3 regions of the Priestia sp. KCTC 13724 genome follow, and region 2 is predicted to be linked to each of the others. Evidence: riboswitches for the same ligand, from Rfam matches in the RefSeq annotation. Region 2 holds a riboswitch; each other region holds the start of a gene.

Region 1 (5,563 bases), on a different contig from region 2:
TGAGACGTTGTTTCGCGAATTTCAATGCCCATTTTTTCAAATTTATCTTTTAGCTCTACGCCTAGCGGATATTCTAAAGCACGTGGCTCAATATATACTAATTGCGGTACAAACGGTTTTATCACATTCATCACTTCCCTTTACTTTTCACTTCATGACATTTAGTGTTCGAAAAAAGGAATGGCATATGCTTGTTAAATGTAGGCTAAAAAAGGGCGCTGTTTAAACAGCGCCCTTTTTTAGCCTTCGTACGGTCCGTAATCAAATAGTTCGTTATATGCTCGTTCTGCTTCTTCATAGCTTGTGTATATCGCATCATCATCTGATAATAAGTGATACGACTCATGTAAAAGCAGCGCAACGTCGCTGTTATTTTCAGGATGCTGAACTACTTCTCCCTGCGTAATATTGGCTACGTTTGCCGTATGAGGATTTCGATAGATCACAAAAACTTGGTCCCCAACATGATATTCTTTTTTCATTATGTCACCTTCTCTATTTCAGCTTTATTTCTATAGTGTCCGCACATAGTGACTTTATAATGGTGCTTTTTTACACTGTCTGACGTTCAATAAGCTTAAAAGGAAGTTCAATGTATTGAAGACTTTTATCAAGCACAAGTTTAAATAAATGCTCCCCCATTTCAAAAAGTGGTAGCTGAATAGTAGTAATGTCTAAATAAGCTGTTAACGGATGATTATCAAACCCAATAATCGCAATGTCTTTGGGCACTGATAAACCTTCTTTCTTACAGCGAGTTATAACTCCTACTGCAAGCTGATCATTGGTAACAAGCAATCCTGTTGGCCGGTCGTCCATTGCAAGCAAACGATCTACAATCATATCTCCATCTGTTATGTATAAGCAATCTGTGAATACCCACTCTTCTCGTATCGGTTCTTGCAACCTCTTCATAAAATCACCGTAAGCATTAGCTCGCTGTTCACTGTTTGTACCACTCATCCTGCCTACGCAGTAACCAATTTTCTGATGTCCGTGCTCATGCAGGTAAGATAGGGCTTTTTCAAAAGCTGCGTAATGATTAACGTACACGGACGACACCTTTTTAGCTTTTCCGTCTTCGCATACAACAACAGGGCCATACGATTGATACTCGCTAAGAACACTCCAATCATTTGCTCTAGAGCAAATGATGACACCATCTACCTGCTTGGTTTTCAACATATGAAGTGCTTCAATTTCCTTCTTTACATCGTAAGCTGTTTGGCACAATACAAGCTGACAGTGAGCGCTAAGTGCTTGCTTTGAAACCCCTTCAAGTATGACGCTAAAGTATGGGTGATTAATAAATGGAAGAACAACTGCAATCCGATTAGTCTTTCCTTTTGATAAAGTAACCGCATTGCTATTTTGCTCATAGTTGAGCTCATCCACGACTGCTTGTACACGCTCTCGCTTCTCTTCGCTTACATAAGGGTGATTGTTCAAAACTCGCGATACGGTAGAAACGGATACCCCAGCTTTCTTTGCAATATCTCGAATATTTACCATTTTTCTCTCCTTTTGCTCTTGTTCTGAAACGCGTTTCATCATTTATGCTGTTTTTATTATAACGAAAGGTGGTCATAAATGATGCTTGGATTGGTTATTTTATTTGTTTTATGCGGAGTTGAACTTTTACTAGCTATGGTAGCTTTAAAGCAAAAACCAGATTTATGGAAGGAGGTTGAATTCGAAGATTTTTATGATTTTTACGATTCAAAAAAGCGATAGAAACCTATCGCTTTTTCTAATTATTTATGTACAACCTCTTCAGTGATTGATCGACCTTTTGTCTGATCTATATCTAACCATTGCCACTCTTCATGTAGGCAAATCCTTCCGTCTGGCAAAACCTCCGGTGTAGAAAAGCATGTGCCTCCGCGAATTTCATAAGCTATGTTAACATGCTGATAGCGGAATGTAAGACAGCTCTTTTCGTCTATAGTCCCAACTAACGTCCCGTATAAAACGTCTCCACCTTCATACGTTGCGTGAATAATTCTGCCTTCTTGCTCATAGCGAAAGGTCGTATGAGAAGATACTTCACCGTTATCCGTATTCTGTACAGAGCGAAACACTCGATTCCTAAAACAAATCATCCTTTCACCTCTTTTTCAATATTCTAACATTTTAACTCTAAAAAAAGATGACATCAACCCTTCTTTCCGGTTGATGTCACCTAATGAAATGATGAAATTAAGCTATTTGTTTTTTAGCAGGTTGTTTATGAGTAAGCTTTGGATAATTAAAGACAATCGCTAAAATTCCAAATATCGCTGTTAAGATTGGATAAAATGCGAATGGCATTAGTTCAACTGAGGATACTTTTGCAAATTCTGATGCAATTAGCATTTGCGCTCCATATGGAACAAGTCCCTGCACGCTACATGAAAATAAGTCAAGTATACTTGCTGACTTACGGTTATCGATTTCGTATTCATCTGCAATCTCTTTTGCTAAAGACCCGACCGTAATAATTGAAATTGTGTTATTAGCTGTCGAAAGATTTGTCGCGCTTACTAATCCAGCAATACTAAACTCTGCGCCTTTTCTTGTTTTAATATTACGTGTTAATAGCCCAAGCAAGAAATGGATCCCTCCATTATACTTAATAAGTTCAACGACTCCACCAATTAAGATGCTGAGAATAATGAGTTCAGCCATACCGCCAATTCCTGTTGTAATAGCTTTTGCAAAGGTTGCTAGCGTATAGCTTCCGTCTGCCAATCCAATAATTCCAGCTACAACAATACCCCCTGTTAAAATTGCTAACACATTTAATCCAAGCAATGCTGCAACCAGCACTCCTATATAAGGAAGCATTTTTACAAAGCTAAAACTTTCAACATCTACATTAGAATTATTTCCAAGCGTCATTACTAATAAAAGAACCATTGTAATAATTGCTGCTGGTAATACAATTAGAAAATTCACTTTAAATTTATCGTTCATTTTTGTTTTTTGCGTACGAACCGCAGCAATTGTTGTATCAGAAATAATGGATAAATTATCTCCAAACATTGCACCGCCGATAACGGCTGCTACGGCTAGTGCTGCAGAAATATCCGTTTCAGCACTTACTCCAACTGCAATTGGTGTTAGAGCCGCAATGGTACCAGTAGAAGTACCCATCGCAAGTGAGATAAAAGCACCGATAAAGAATAATCCAACAACAAGCAAGCTTTGTGGCAAAACAGATAAAGCAAGGTTAACCGTTGAATCAACCGCTCCCATGCCGCTTGCTACTTCTGAAAAAGCGCCCGCCAGAATAAAGATAAAGACCATAATCATCAAGTCCGGATGACCTGCGCCTTTAGCAAAACGCTCAACCTTCGCATTTAGCGTTTCTTTCCGGTTCATCGATAAGGCAACGATAGCCGCTACAATAATTGCTACAAGTACAGGAAGCTTATAAAAATCACCTGTAATAATCCCCGAGCCTACAAACAAAGCTAGAAATACTCCTAGCGGCAGCAGTGCCCAACCGTTTTCTTTTTGTTTTCCCATGTTTACACCTCTTTGCATAAATAAAAGACCTCTTCATCAAGAAGAGGCCCTCTTATAATTCTTTATAAGAATACGCTCTTCTCATCTTTCAAACAAAATTGTTTGCTGGATTTGGCACCGCACTCTGTGAGTCAGTTGCCGAGACATCATCGGGCCAGTCCCTCCGTCTCTCTTGATAAGAAGTATAATATTTTTTAAATTTATTATTCAAAATTAACTCTTAACTACTTTAATATCTTTTACTTTCCTTGTCAAACACTATTGTAGAAAAACAAAAAGAAAGAAAATTCAAATATCAATTCGCTACGTCTCGCTTTAAGAAAAACAGCCAAGCCGTTCCAACAAAGAAGAGTAGATGAGCTATAATAATCAATAGAGAAAACGGTAGGGTCATCCCAGGGAAATACGTTTGATTTCCATCCATATATTGACTAAGGTTGGTGTTAGCAAACAGTAAAATAATTCCCCACTGTACTTGAAACTCAGATAAAATTCCAGCAAGCATTTTTGCTCCTACTCCAACAACAATGCCAAGACCAACTGCTAATGCACTATTTCTGAATACCGACGATAGCATAAACGCAAAAGCAACCATCATAAAGGTTTCAAGATATGAAACACCATATGCAATCCAGATACCTTGTCCTTCTTGACCATTAAAAGCTCCTCCTGAAAAGAAAATAATCCCCCAAATGATTGAAAATAAAAAGAAGGCAGCCAAATAGTACAAGCTAATAAAAATGCTAGTCAGGTATTTGGATAAAAGAATAGTTGAGCGACTCTTAGGACGAATTAATAGAAGTTTAATCGTTCCTTTTTCAAATTCAGATGCAACAATCGATCCAGCAGCGGCTACAGCAAAAAATTGGACAATAATTAAAAAGTTTGAAGTGAAAGCAACAAAGCCTGGCAACGTTTCTGTAATTCCAGCATTTGTTGTAATAGCTCTCATTATAAGAGCCATTCCAAGCGTTAAGACAGCGATTGCCAGAAATACGACTTTCGTGCTTTTTTTCATAAACCACTTCATATGTTCATTTTGTATTAAATTAAGCATTGAAATCTCCTCCCGTAACAGACATAAACGATTGTTCTAGCGATTCATAAATTGGAGTAATTTGGTATACTTCAATGCCTTCTTCCACTAGAAGTTTATTAATAGCAGCAGCCTCTTTCGGTTGAGCTTGTACAGAAAACTGCTTTTCTTTTATTGCACAAGTGTAGCCTTGATTTGATAGCAGATTTTCTGCTTTTTCTACAGCATCAACTGCAAATACAATCGTTAGGTTCTCTTCTGTATTACGCTTAGCTAATTCTTGAACAGATAGCAGTCTGCCGTCTTGAATAATCCCTACGCGATCACACAAGGCTTCCACTTCTTTCAACAAATGGCTAGCAATAAGAATTGAAATTCCTTCTTCTTTGCACAACCGCTTTAAATATGTTTTAAATTCAATCATTCCTGCTGGATCCAAGCCGTTAGTAGGCTCATCTAGTAGCAGTAGTGACGGTTTATGTAGAATAGCTTGTGCAACTCCGAGGCGCTGACGCATTCCGAGTGAATAAGTCTTTACCGGTTGGTGAATGCTTTTTTCTAACCTTGTTAGCTCGACCACTTCATCGATTCGATTTGCAGACACACCGTGCATTCGTGCAAAATGCTTTAAATTTTGATAACCTGTCAAATATCCATAAAACTCCGGGTTTTCAATGATTGCACCAATTGATTTGACAGCTTCATTAAATTGTTTGCGCTGGTCATGATTGTTAATGGTAACGTCTCCTGTTGAACTTACTAAACCTACAACTGCTCGAATAAGCGTAGTTTTACCCGAACCGTTTGGACCTAGTAACCCAAAGATTTCTCCTTTTCGCACAGACAATGATACGTTATCCAAAATAATTTTATTGCCAATCTTTTTCGTGACGTTATGAACCTGTAGTACCTCTCTCTCTGACATAATGTTCATCCTCTCTTCTATGTAATCCGTCTTTTATTTTTCCTTGTTTTGAGGTATTTGTCTAGATTAAAACAAACCATTCGTTTATTTTT
Region 2 (5,563 bases):
TAAAATTAAAAGCATAGCAATTAGCTTACCTATAACGGTGTCTGGCACAAAATCTCCATAGCCAATTGTTGAAATGGTAATAACTACCCACCAAATCCCATCAAAAATTGTAAAAAAAGTTTGTGGTTCAGCTATGTGCATAATAGTTCCAAATAAAATAACTAAAAACGTAATAATAAATAGTAAACGCGTTATGACAGAGCGTCGGAAAAAGCGAAACAGAAGCCAATCGACCATAAAAAAAACCTCCTAGCATAAGGGTCTAGTTATTAGTATGACCAACTTATGAAAGAGGTATAAGAACTTATCTCGTTTTTACTTCCATATATTCAATCCATTCACCGTCAGGGCCATAAAAGAATAAATATTTTGCTCCGTTAGGCAACGTTACGATTTCTTCGTCTACAAAAGAAACGTTGAGATTCTTTAAACGTGAACGTTCTTCTTCGATATTGTCTACTGTAAGCGCAAAGTGATGAACTTTTCCTTCTGAAGGTAGTGAAGGGTTGTATCCTTCAATTAATTCAACAATGCTATTGTTGTCTATTCCTAAGAAAGCTAGCTTCAAGGACGGATCTGTATGTGGAAACGTTTCTAGTAATTCTAACCCAACAATTTCTGTATAAAATGTTATTGACTCTTGAATATTTTTTACCTGAATACCTACGTGCCCAAATCCTAGAATTGCCATAATTATCACCTTTTCTGAATTAGTTTCTGTATAATAGTTTAAATTTTCGGTCAAATACAGTCAAATAAAAAAGCAGCATAATAGCTGCTCCTTTATTATTTATCAATTTCTCGAGAGCGTTCCCAGAAATCTAAATTCTCTAAGCCTTTAACAGAATCTTTGTAGAAAACAGGATCTTTTCCTGCTTTACGCTGAGACAAGTAATCGTTTAAGACTGCAATTGCAACTTTTCCTAGTAAAACAATTGCAATTAGGTTTGTAATTGCCATTAGGGCCATAAATAAGTCTGCAAGTCCCCAAACAACGCCTAAGCTTGCAACTGAACCAAACAATACCATTAAGATAACCCCGAATCGATAAAGGTTTAACCAGATTTTGTTTGATGTTAAAAATTCAATGTTTGTTTCTCCATAATAATAGTTAGCTACTAACGAGCTAAATGCAAACATAAATAAAATGATAGCAATGAATTGAACAGCCCATCCACCGATATGTGTACTTAACGCAACTTGAGTCAATTGAATTCCTTCAAGTCCAGGCGTTGCATACGCACCAGATAATAACACGATAAATGCAGTACAACTACAGATGATTAGCGTATCGTTAAAGACGGCCAGAGCTTGAATGAAACCTTGCTTAGCTGGGTGACTGACAGATGCCGCTGCGGCTGCGTTAGGTGCACTACCCATACCAGCTTCGTTGGAGAATAATCCGCGTTTGATACCATTCATGATGGCAGCACCGATGGCACCGGCAAATGCTTCTTCAAATCCAAAAGCGCTTTTTATAATTAATGCGATCATATGTGGAATTTCTGTAATATTAATAGCTAAAACAACTAATGCTAGTCCAATATATACAACTGCCATTACTACTACAATTAACTCTGATGCTTTAGCTACTCGTTTAATACCACCAAAAATGAGAACACCTACAATGGCTGTAACAACAACACCAACAATTAAGCGATTAACGCCAAAAGCTTCTTCAAAAGCAAGTGAAATAGTATTAGCTTGTACAGAGTTAAATACTAATCCGAATGAGATTGTAATTAAGATGGAAAATAAAACACCCATCCAGCGTTTGTTTAAACCTTTTTCCATGTAGTAAGCAGGACCACCACGAAAACCGTCTTTGTCTTTTACTTTATATACTTGAGCAAGGGTGCTTTCAATAAAAGCTGATGCTGATCCAACTAAAGCAACAACCCACATCCAAAACACTGCTCCAGGGCCCCCAAGAGCAATTGCAGAAGCAACACCAGCAAGGTTCCCAGTACCTACACGAGCTGCTGTACTAATAGCAAAAGCTTGAAAGGAGGTAATTCCTTTTTTATCGCTTCCGTCTGTTTTAGCGCCTTCACCTAACAAGCGAACCATTTCTTTGAACTGACTAAACTGAACGAATTTTGTACGAATTGTAAAATATAATCCAACTAATAAAAGAAGCGCAATTAATATATAAGTCCATAAAAAATTATTGGCTTCATCCACAAAGCTGCTGAATAGAGTCGATATGGTTTCCATCCTAAAAGTTCTCTCCCTTAATTAACGATTAACCTTAGCTGTTCATAAAAAGAGTCATTTTAATGATGCTTTTTTAAAATGTGTAAGGTTTTCTGACATTAGTGATTATAGCGCGTTAGACGTATAAAAGGCAACCTGTAATAAGTTTTTTTTATCGTGTAATCTCTTTTTTATAACTATAAGATATGATGTCAGACAGTTGTAGTCGCTTACAGGATGTTTTTGCTGGAATGGATTGGATATAAGCTACCTTCTAAAGCAAAAGATATTCGACCGCTTTCTTCTGATACAACTAAAATAAGTGCGTCGCACTGTTCAGACATACCAAGAGCTGCACGGTGGCGTGTTCCAAGCTTCTTTTGCAGTACTTTTGTGGACAGTGGTAAAACATTAGCAGCCGAAATAATTTGATTGTTTCTAATCACAATGGCACCATCATGTAATGGATTTCCAGGATAAAAAACTGTTTCAACGAGCGTAGACGTAACTGGAGCGTGAATAGGAATTCCTTTTTGAATTAAGTGCTCCACTGAGTCATTTCTCTCAATAACCATTAAAGCTCCATGATGTTTCTCAGATAAACTATGTATCGCGAGTGAAAGAGCTGCGTATTCGTGGGTGTAAGGAGACAAGTAGTGTCTTAAATAATAGGATGCAGCTGTGGACTGTACGCTTTGAAATAATTTTCTTAAGTCTTCAAAATCACATAAAACACAGTGGTCACTGCTTTCTAGATGTTGCTGAATTTTGATTGCTTCCGCTGCTATTTGACTTAAATGATTGTGTAAACTTTGTTTAATTACATCATCTAATTGAAAAGAGTGACTTTCCATCATTGAACATAGCTCCAATCTAAAATAATTATTATGTTTTAATGTGTACGAAAGACATAAATCTATACTATAACGGTGTGAATTAAGAGTGACGCCCAAAAAAATTGCTCATATAATGAAAAAATAATAGATATTTCTGTTAATTTAAAGTATAGTTTTCTTATCGGATAAATTATTTTTGCTGTTGACAAATATTCTAAATATGCTAAAATTTTTAAAAAATACTTATCCAGAGTGGTGGAGGGAACTGGCCCTTTGAAACCCAGCAACCTGCATGTTGTGCAAGGTGCTAACTCCAACAAAATGATTTTCATTTTGAAAGATAAGGTGAATTTGTTGCCTAATCAGTCTTTCAGATGTGGAAGACTTTTTATTTTTCATGAAAAAACAGAAGCCTGTTGAATATATTGTTAACAAATAAGGAGGGACTGTGATGGCACAAAACTCTGACTTAAATTCTGTTTTTGCAAGCGTAGAAAAAATGTTAAGCGACATGAAGTTTGGCTCAATCACGCTTGTGGTTCAAGACGGGAAAGTAGTTCAACTCGAGAAAAATGAAAAAATAAGAATTAAATAAATAGCTGACTAGACAAACTAGAGGCGGTTTTATCCTTCATTATGGGGGTAAAACCGTCTTTTTTGATTGGATAACAAAGTATTGGAGTGAAAATCATGAGTGTATATACGTATGAAAATTGGCCAAATCAATTTCCGACTTTTGATGAGCAAGATGAAACAAAGGGAGCTTTAAAGGCATTAGAGTGGGCATATAACCATTATGGTGATTCTCTTATTTACGCATCTAGCTTTGGAATTGAAGGAATTGTATTAATTGATTTAATTTCAAAAGTGAAAAAAGATGCTCACATTGTTTTTTTAGACACAGGTGTTCATTTTAAAGAGACGTACGAAGTCATTGAAGCAATTAAAGAGAGGTTTCCAGATTTACGTATCCAAATGAAAAAGCCTAACCTATCGCTAAAAGAGCAAGCTGAAAAGCATGGAGATGAACTTTGGAAAACTGAGCCTAACCTATGCTGTCAAATTCGCAAGATTATTCCTTTAAAAGAATCACTTGCTCCGTATGATGCTTGGATTTCAGGGTTAAGAAGAGAACAATCTGAATCAAGAAGTAAAACAGAGTTTTTTAATAAGGACGAGAAATTCAAAAAGATTAAAGTTTGCCCATTAATTCATTGGTCTTGGAAAGAAATTTGGCGATATGTATATAAGCATAACTTGCCGTATAACAAACTTCACGATCAAGGGTATCCAAGCATTGGATGTGAGCCCTGTACGCTACCTGCCTATAACATGGAAGATTTACGATCTGGAAGATGGGCAGGTACTAAGAAAGTGGAATGTGGCTTACATGAATCTTAAATGAAAGAGCTGAAAATTTATGCTTGTTTACATTGCTTTTGCAATCGCCCTCTTTTTTGCGATGAATATTGGCGCAAGTGGTGCAGCTGCTGCTATGGGAGTCTCTTACGGTTCAGGTGCCATTAAGCATCGCAAAGTGGCATTAGTTATATGTGCACTAGGTATTTTACTAGGTGCTGTTATCGGTGGAGGAGAAGTTGTTAAAACCATTGGTTCTGGTATTATCCCAGAAAGTATTCTAACGGTGGAGCTAGTTATCGTTATTTTAGCTTCTGCCACTCTATCATTATTCTTTGCTAATTTAATTGGAATACCACTATCAACTAGTGAAGTGACAGTAGGATCAGTTGTAGGTGTTGGGATTGCCTATCAATCTGTTTATATACAAAAGCTATTAATTGTTATGAGCTTTTGGGTTATTGTACCGATTATTTCGTTTGTAATTGCCTTTGTATGTGGGTGGTTATTAAAAAAGAAAAAAACGCCTACTCAGCAAAAGTGGAAAAAGCCACTTGCAGTTTTAGTAATAGCTACCGGTTTTTTTGAAGCTTTTTCAGCCGGTATGAACAACGTAGCAAACGCCGTAGGCCCGCTTGTTGGAGCTGGTATGATCAGTACATCAACTGGCGTTATAGCAGGTGGGTTAGCCGTTGCGGTTGGTGCATTACTTTTAGGAGATCGAGTAATTGAGACAAATGGGAAGAAAATCACGGATTTCACGGTGGGTGAAGGGTGTATTATTTCTGGAACAGGTGCGTCGCTTGTTACCGCAGCTTCCGTATTTGGACTCCCTGTCCCTTTAACTCAGGTTACAACATCTTCTATCATTGGAATAGGGGCAGCTAAATCTGGTTTTACATCTGATCAAAGACAGGTCATTGTTCAGATGTTAAAGGTATGGGTTGTATCGCCGGTTTTTTCTCTCGTTATCTCTTACGGTTTAGTGAAATTAGTGGTTGAAACAGATTTTTATGCGTTTGTGGTATTGATAAGCGGTTGTATTGCAACTTATGGCATTCTTAGTTTAATTAAAACAACAAAACAAAAACAAGAAAACCAAAAGATGACTGCTTAAAGATAAATATTAGTTATTCATTGAGGAGGAGTTTAGAATGAGTTCGATTCAAGCA
Region 3 (5,563 bases), on a different contig from region 2:
CCATTCTTTCTTTATCCACAATGTCGGTTTGCCTTACCGAATGTTATAAAGATGAAGAAAAAAATAAAGGAGTTCAATCCTACAATCATGCACGTTGCTACTCCTTTTTCAATGGGACTTAGTGGCATTCATGTGGCTAAAAAGCTTAGTATTCCTTTAGTTGGTTCTCATCATACTGACTTTGAACACTATCTTCCAAGCTACAAGTTAGGACACTTATCTCCTCTTCTGTGGAGATATATGAAATGGTTTTACGAACCGTTTGAAGAGATTTTTGTTCCCTCTCTTGAAACAAAAAAGCAGCTCTTAAATCAAGGCTTTAAATCTATATCTATCTGGTCTAGAGGAGTCGATCATCATTTATTTCATCCCTACTACGATAAATTTGATATCCGCATAAAATACAATATAAAAAAGCCTTATATCTTAACATATGTTGGACGTTTATCTCCTGAAAAAACGTAGCATTTTTATTAAAGCTATCTCGCTTACTTCCCGACCATTTACGCCACCAAGTACAGTGGCTTATTGTTGGAGGTGGGCCTAGCAAGGAGGCGCTGCAGCAAGAAGCGGGTGAATCCATTACATTCATCGACTTCTTAGAACATGAGCATTTAGCTAAACTATATGCAGCTTCCGACCTATTCATATTTCCTTCTGAAACGGAGACCTTTGGTAACGTTGTATTAGAAGCATTGTCCTGCGGTACGCCTGTCATTGCTGCTAATGCAGGGGGAGTAAAACATATTGTTAGCAATGAGAAGAATGGCTACCTCTGCACCCCGAATTCACTTGAAGAATTTATTGAATCCATTTGTACTTTGTTAGAGTCCTCCCAGCTTCGACTAAGGTTTGGAGACGCTGCTCGTCGCTATGCTCTTACGCAATCTTGGGATTCTATTTTTGACCAATTACTGCTTCGCTATGAAGCAGTCACTACTAAATCAAACAATGGGTTAGAATTTGTTCAATAAAAAAGAGTTTGGGACATAACAAAATGATTGCTTCTAAGAGACGAACAATAGCTGTTCCAATCTTTTTGGTTTGTCCCAACACGTTCGTTCTATTGCGCTACGGCCACTCGCTTTCCGCGGGGAGGAACCTGAGCTTCCTCGCTGCGCTGCGGGATCTCAGTTTTCCCTCTCTTTCCCGCAGGAGTCGAGTGTCCTACGCTCCATTCCACCCTGTTTCCAACATTGTTTTCACAATCAACAAAAAACCTGAACGATTAAAAGTGAGAAACTCTCAATCGTTCAGGTTTATCATTGGCTGAATTACTTATGTCCCAGCCTCTTTTTTTATTTAGCTAAAGCTTCAGTTTTTAAAGCTTCTGCTTTATCAGTGAACTCCCAAGGAAGCTCAACATCAGTACGACCAAAGTGACCGTATGCTGCTGTTTGCTTATAAATTGGGCGTCTTAAATCAAGCATTTTAATGATACCAGCTGGACGAAGATCAAAGTTGTTACGTACTACTTCAACTAATACTTCTTCAGTTACTTTACCTGTTCCAAATGTATCAATAGAGATTGAAACTGGCTGAGCTACACCAATGGCATATGCAAGCTGAACTTCACAACGATCAGCTAATCCTGCAGCTACAATATTTTTCGCAACGTAGCGTGCTGCATATGCTGCTGAGCGGTCAACTTTTGTTGCATCTTTACCAGAGAATGCGCCACCACCGTGACGAGCATATCCACCATAAGTATCAACGATAATTTTACGACCTGTTAATCCTGCATCACCTTGAGGACCACCAATTACAAAACGTCCTGTTGGGTTAATGAAGTACTTCGTGTTCTCATCGATTAATTCTTGTGGAACAACTGGATTGATTACATATTCTTTTAAGTTACGTTGAATTTGCTCTAACGTTACTTCTGGATGATGCTGAGTTGAGATAACGATTGTATCAACACGAACTGGTTGATTGTTTTCATCATATTCAACCGTTACTTGCGTTTTACCATCTGGACGAAGGTAAGGTAAAATTTCTTCTTTACGCACTTCTGTTAAGCGACGCGCTAACTTATGAGCTAAAGAAATTGGTAACGGCATTAATTCTTTTGTTTCATTACAAGCGTAGCCAAACATTAAACCTTGGTCACCAGCTCCGATTGCTTCAATTTCTTCATCAGACATTGAACCTTCACGAGCTTCTAACGCTTGGTCTACACCAGCAGCGATATCTGGAGATTGCTCACCGATTGCTGTGATTACTCCACAAGTATCCGCATCAAAACCATATTTTGCACGCGTATAACCAATTTCTTTGATTGTATCACGTACTGTTTTTTGAATATCTACATAAGTAGATGTTGTGATTTCACCACTTACTAATACTAAACCAGTTGTTACGCTTGTTTCACAAGCAACACGAGCATTTGGATCTTCAGCTAAAATAGCATCAAGAATTGAGTCAGAAATTTGGTCACAAATTTTATCTGGATGTCCCTCTGTAACAGATTCTGACGTAAACAGACGACGTTGTGTTGACATCGGTTTTCCTCCTTTAAATATGATACATTGTGATACGGTACTCATTCCCTTATTGTGGTTCATTTACATTTTTTCAATATAAAAAACCTTTCCTTGTATCGAGGAAAGGTATCAAGTTCTGCATAAGCCTTTCACTCTTATCGATCAAGGTTTATTCCCTTGCATCAGGTTAGCACCTTATCACCTCTATGGAAATGGGTGATGGTTGCTGGGTTTCATAGGGCCTGTCCCTCCACCAGCTCGGGATAAGAGAGTATCCGTTCAAGGACATATCATACAGGAAAATGCTCTGTTATGTCAATAACATTCCTATGAAAATCACTTAAAGGTTGTATTTTCCTCCCCTATTATTTACAGAAACCTTTCACTAGTAAGATCATCTCACAAAAACGTTTTATGCTCTCTAAAACAAAAAATTTTCGCAACATTTTAACATTTTCATTCGAATAGTATAGACTATTTAAAGTAATGTGTTATACTAATTGTACATTTAAACATCATTTTAAAAAAAGGAAGGTAGTGCACATGAGTACTGTTAATATGTCTATTGAATTAGCCAATCTCCTGGAATCTGAAAAAGTGAATCACCAACTATCTGTTTCTCAATTAGTCGAAAAGATTTTAGAGCGACAAGAAGGCGTATTGACTTCTACAGGTGCTATTCAAGTTGAAACAGGAAAATATACGGGGCGTTCCCCACACGATAAATTCATTGTAAGCGATTCCTTAACATCTCATACTGTTGAATGGGGAGATGTGAATCAACCGTTTTCATCTGAACGATTTGACGCGCTTTATAAAAAAGTATTAGAACATTTAAAAGAACAAAATGAGCTATTTGTGTTTAACGGCTATGCGGGCGCCGATGATAAATATCAGCTTCCAATCCAAGTCGTAAATGAATACGCATGGCATAATTTGTTTGCTCACCAACTATTTATTCGTCCAGAAGACACGAAGCTAAAAAGTGATGCTGAATCATTCTCAATTGTATCTGCTCCTACTTTTAAAGCTGTTCCAGACATTGATGGGACAAATTCAGAGACATTTATTATTATTTCATTTGAACGAAGAGTTGTATTAATTGGTGGAACGGAATATGCAGGCGAAATGAAAAAATCTATTTTCTCAGTAATGAATTTCCTACTTCCTCAAAATAACATACTTCCTATGCACTGCTCAGCTAATGTTGGCAAAGAAGGTGATGTTGCACTATTCTTTGGACTATCTGGCACCGGAAAAACAACATTATCAGCTGACGCTACCAGAAGACTAATTGGTGACGATGAGCACGGTTGGTCTAGTACAGGCGTATTTAACATTGAAGGCGGTTGTTATGCAAAATGCATTCAACTATCAAAAGAAAAAGAGCCTCAAATTTTTAATGCCATTCGATTTGGAACAGTTTTAGAAAATGTTGTGATTAACTCGAATACTAGAATTGCAGACTATAATGATAATAGCTTAACAGAAAACACTCGTGCTGCTTATCCAATTCAAGCAATTGATAACACAATCTTACCGAGCGTTGCAGGACATCCTACGGCAATTGTTTTCTTAACAGCAGACGCATTTGGAGTTTTACCTCCAATTAGCAAACTAACAAAAGAACAAGCAATGTATCATTTCTTAAGTGGGTATACAAGTAAACTTGCGGGAACAGAGCGCGGAATTACTGCGCCACAGGCGACGTTCTCTACTTGTTTTGGTGAACCATTCTTACCTCTTCCACCTACAGCCTATGCTAAAATGCTAGGTAAAAAAATTGATGAGCATAACGTAAATGTTTATCTTGTGAATACGGGATGGACTGGTGGAGAGTATGGTGTTGGAGAGCGAATGAAGCTAGTTTACACACGCGCAATGGTTCAAGCAGCGTTAGAAGGAGAACTCATTAGCGTAGATACAGTTCAAGATCCTATCTTTGGACTTGAGATTCCTGCACATGTTCCTGGTGTCCCTGATGAAGTACTTCAACCAGTAAAAGCATGGAAGAATGCAAATTTATATGAAGAAAAAGCTCATCAATTAGCACAAAAGTTCACAAAGAACTTTGAGCGCTTTGCAAATGTAGCTCCAGAAATTTCACAAATGGGCGGACCGATTATTTCAAAATAATGAAAAGCCGGAATTTTAATTCCGGCTTTTTTTAGTTTGTGGAGTGTAGCTTTATTAACTCGTATGTGACAACGGTTTTATTTTGCTCTAACTCAAGCTTTTTAATAATACCTGTCCCAACGCGTTCACCATTCTTCGTTTTATGAATACTAAGCGGAACCTCAAGAGGGTATAAGCGGTAGCCTTTTTTTTCAATTTGAAATACATTATCTACTACTCGCTTCTCATTTCCTTTTGTAACAATCATCGTATTTAATTCTAGTGGCATTCCCATCCTTCTTACCTCCCTTTCTTTTCCTCTATTGTACAATGCTTTTTCTATGCTGGCATATCTTTTATTTTGTTTTCATCCATTCAGTTAAATTTTTCACTGTCTCTCGGTTTTGCTTCGGAGGAAACGCATGAGGAAATCCATCAAAGTACCAGCTTTCCACGGGCTTCCCATGTTCACTCAGCATTTTCTCTAATTGATATGCATGCTCAATTGACACGTTTGCATCTTCTTTTCCATGTATTAACAATGTCGGTATACTTAGCTTATATGCCTGAGTTAGCGGTGAACGCCATTCATACCTGTCTGGATATTTCGAAGGTGTCCCACCAATGACCCTTTTCATCATACGCCTTAAATCTGTTCGCTCTTCATAGGTAAGAATCATATCCGTTACCCCTCCCCATAAAACAAGCGAACGTGCTGAACTTTTTTCAATGGCAGTAAACAAAGCCATTACGCCTCCTCGTGAAAAACCAAATACATGGATTCGGTCTTGATGAACTCGAGGGTAATTGACAAGTAAGTCATAAGCTGCAAAAGCATCGTAACGATCATCTCCCCCAAAATCTTCGTTTCCTTCTCCACCTTGATTCCCTCGATAAAATGGAGCCATTACAATGAATCCTTGAGATGCGAATTGAATTAGCCTCCCTGGTCTCACAGTACCTAC

The links. Region 2 has a riboswitch for S-adenosylmethionine ahead of AC1UFB_RS01045 (YezD family protein). Riboswitches for the same ligand answer to the same signal wherever they lie in the genome.
Region 1: linked by a shared signal. The riboswitch ahead of AC1UFB_RS03050 (Na+/H+ antiporter NhaC family protein) and the one ahead of AC1UFB_RS01045 (YezD family protein) in region 2 are both predicted to bind S-adenosylmethionine.
Region 3: linked by a shared signal. The riboswitch ahead of metK (methionine adenosyltransferase) and the one ahead of AC1UFB_RS01045 (YezD family protein) in region 2 are both predicted to bind S-adenosylmethionine.

The regions. Positions count from the first base shown of each region.
Region 1 is NZ_JBXDLD010000019.1:4,691-10,253, forward strand. Features, by position in the region: partial or broken gene splB (spore photoproduct lyase) at 1-125, opposite strand, end outside; gene AC1UFB_RS03030 (transcriptional regulator SplA domain-containing protein) at 240-482, opposite strand; gene AC1UFB_RS03035 (LacI family DNA-binding transcriptional regulator) at 553-1,512, opposite strand; gene AC1UFB_RS03040 (hypothetical protein) at 1,591-1,734, shown strand; gene AC1UFB_RS03045 (avidin-fold protein) at 1,755-2,102, opposite strand; gene AC1UFB_RS03050 (Na+/H+ antiporter NhaC family protein) at 2,200-3,510, opposite strand; SAM riboswitch class I at 3,589-3,692, opposite strand; gene AC1UFB_RS03055 (ABC transporter permease) at 3,806-4,567, opposite strand; gene AC1UFB_RS03060 (ABC transporter ATP-binding protein) at 4,560-5,471, opposite strand.
Region 2 is NZ_JBXDLD010000007.1:9,271-14,833, forward strand. Features, by position in the region: gene AC1UFB_RS01025 (ion channel) at 1-237, opposite strand, end outside; gene AC1UFB_RS01030 (VOC family protein) at 305-691, opposite strand; gene AC1UFB_RS01035 (alanine/glycine:cation symporter family protein) at 787-2,217, opposite strand; gene cdaS (sporulation-specific diadenylate cyclase CdaS) at 2,427-3,050, opposite strand; SAM riboswitch class I at 3,273-3,379, shown strand; gene AC1UFB_RS01045 (YezD family protein) at 3,484-3,627, shown strand; gene AC1UFB_RS01050 (phosphoadenylyl-sulfate reductase) at 3,723-4,433, shown strand; gene AC1UFB_RS01055 (inorganic phosphate transporter) at 4,453-5,508, shown strand; gene sat (sulfate adenylyltransferase) at 5,546-5,563, shown strand, end outside.
Region 3 is NZ_JBXDLD010000057.1:37,485-43,047, reverse strand. Features, by position in the region: gene AC1UFB_RS08740 (glycosyltransferase) at 1-465, shown strand, start outside; partial or broken gene AC1UFB_RS08735 (glycosyltransferase) at 516-974, shown strand; gene metK (methionine adenosyltransferase) at 1,299-2,501, opposite strand; SAM riboswitch class I at 2,636-2,753, opposite strand; gene pckA (phosphoenolpyruvate carboxykinase (ATP)) at 3,027-4,619, shown strand; gene AC1UFB_RS08720 (DUF2584 domain-containing protein) at 4,651-4,893, opposite strand; gene AC1UFB_RS08715 (alpha/beta hydrolase family protein) at 4,955-5,563, opposite strand, start outside.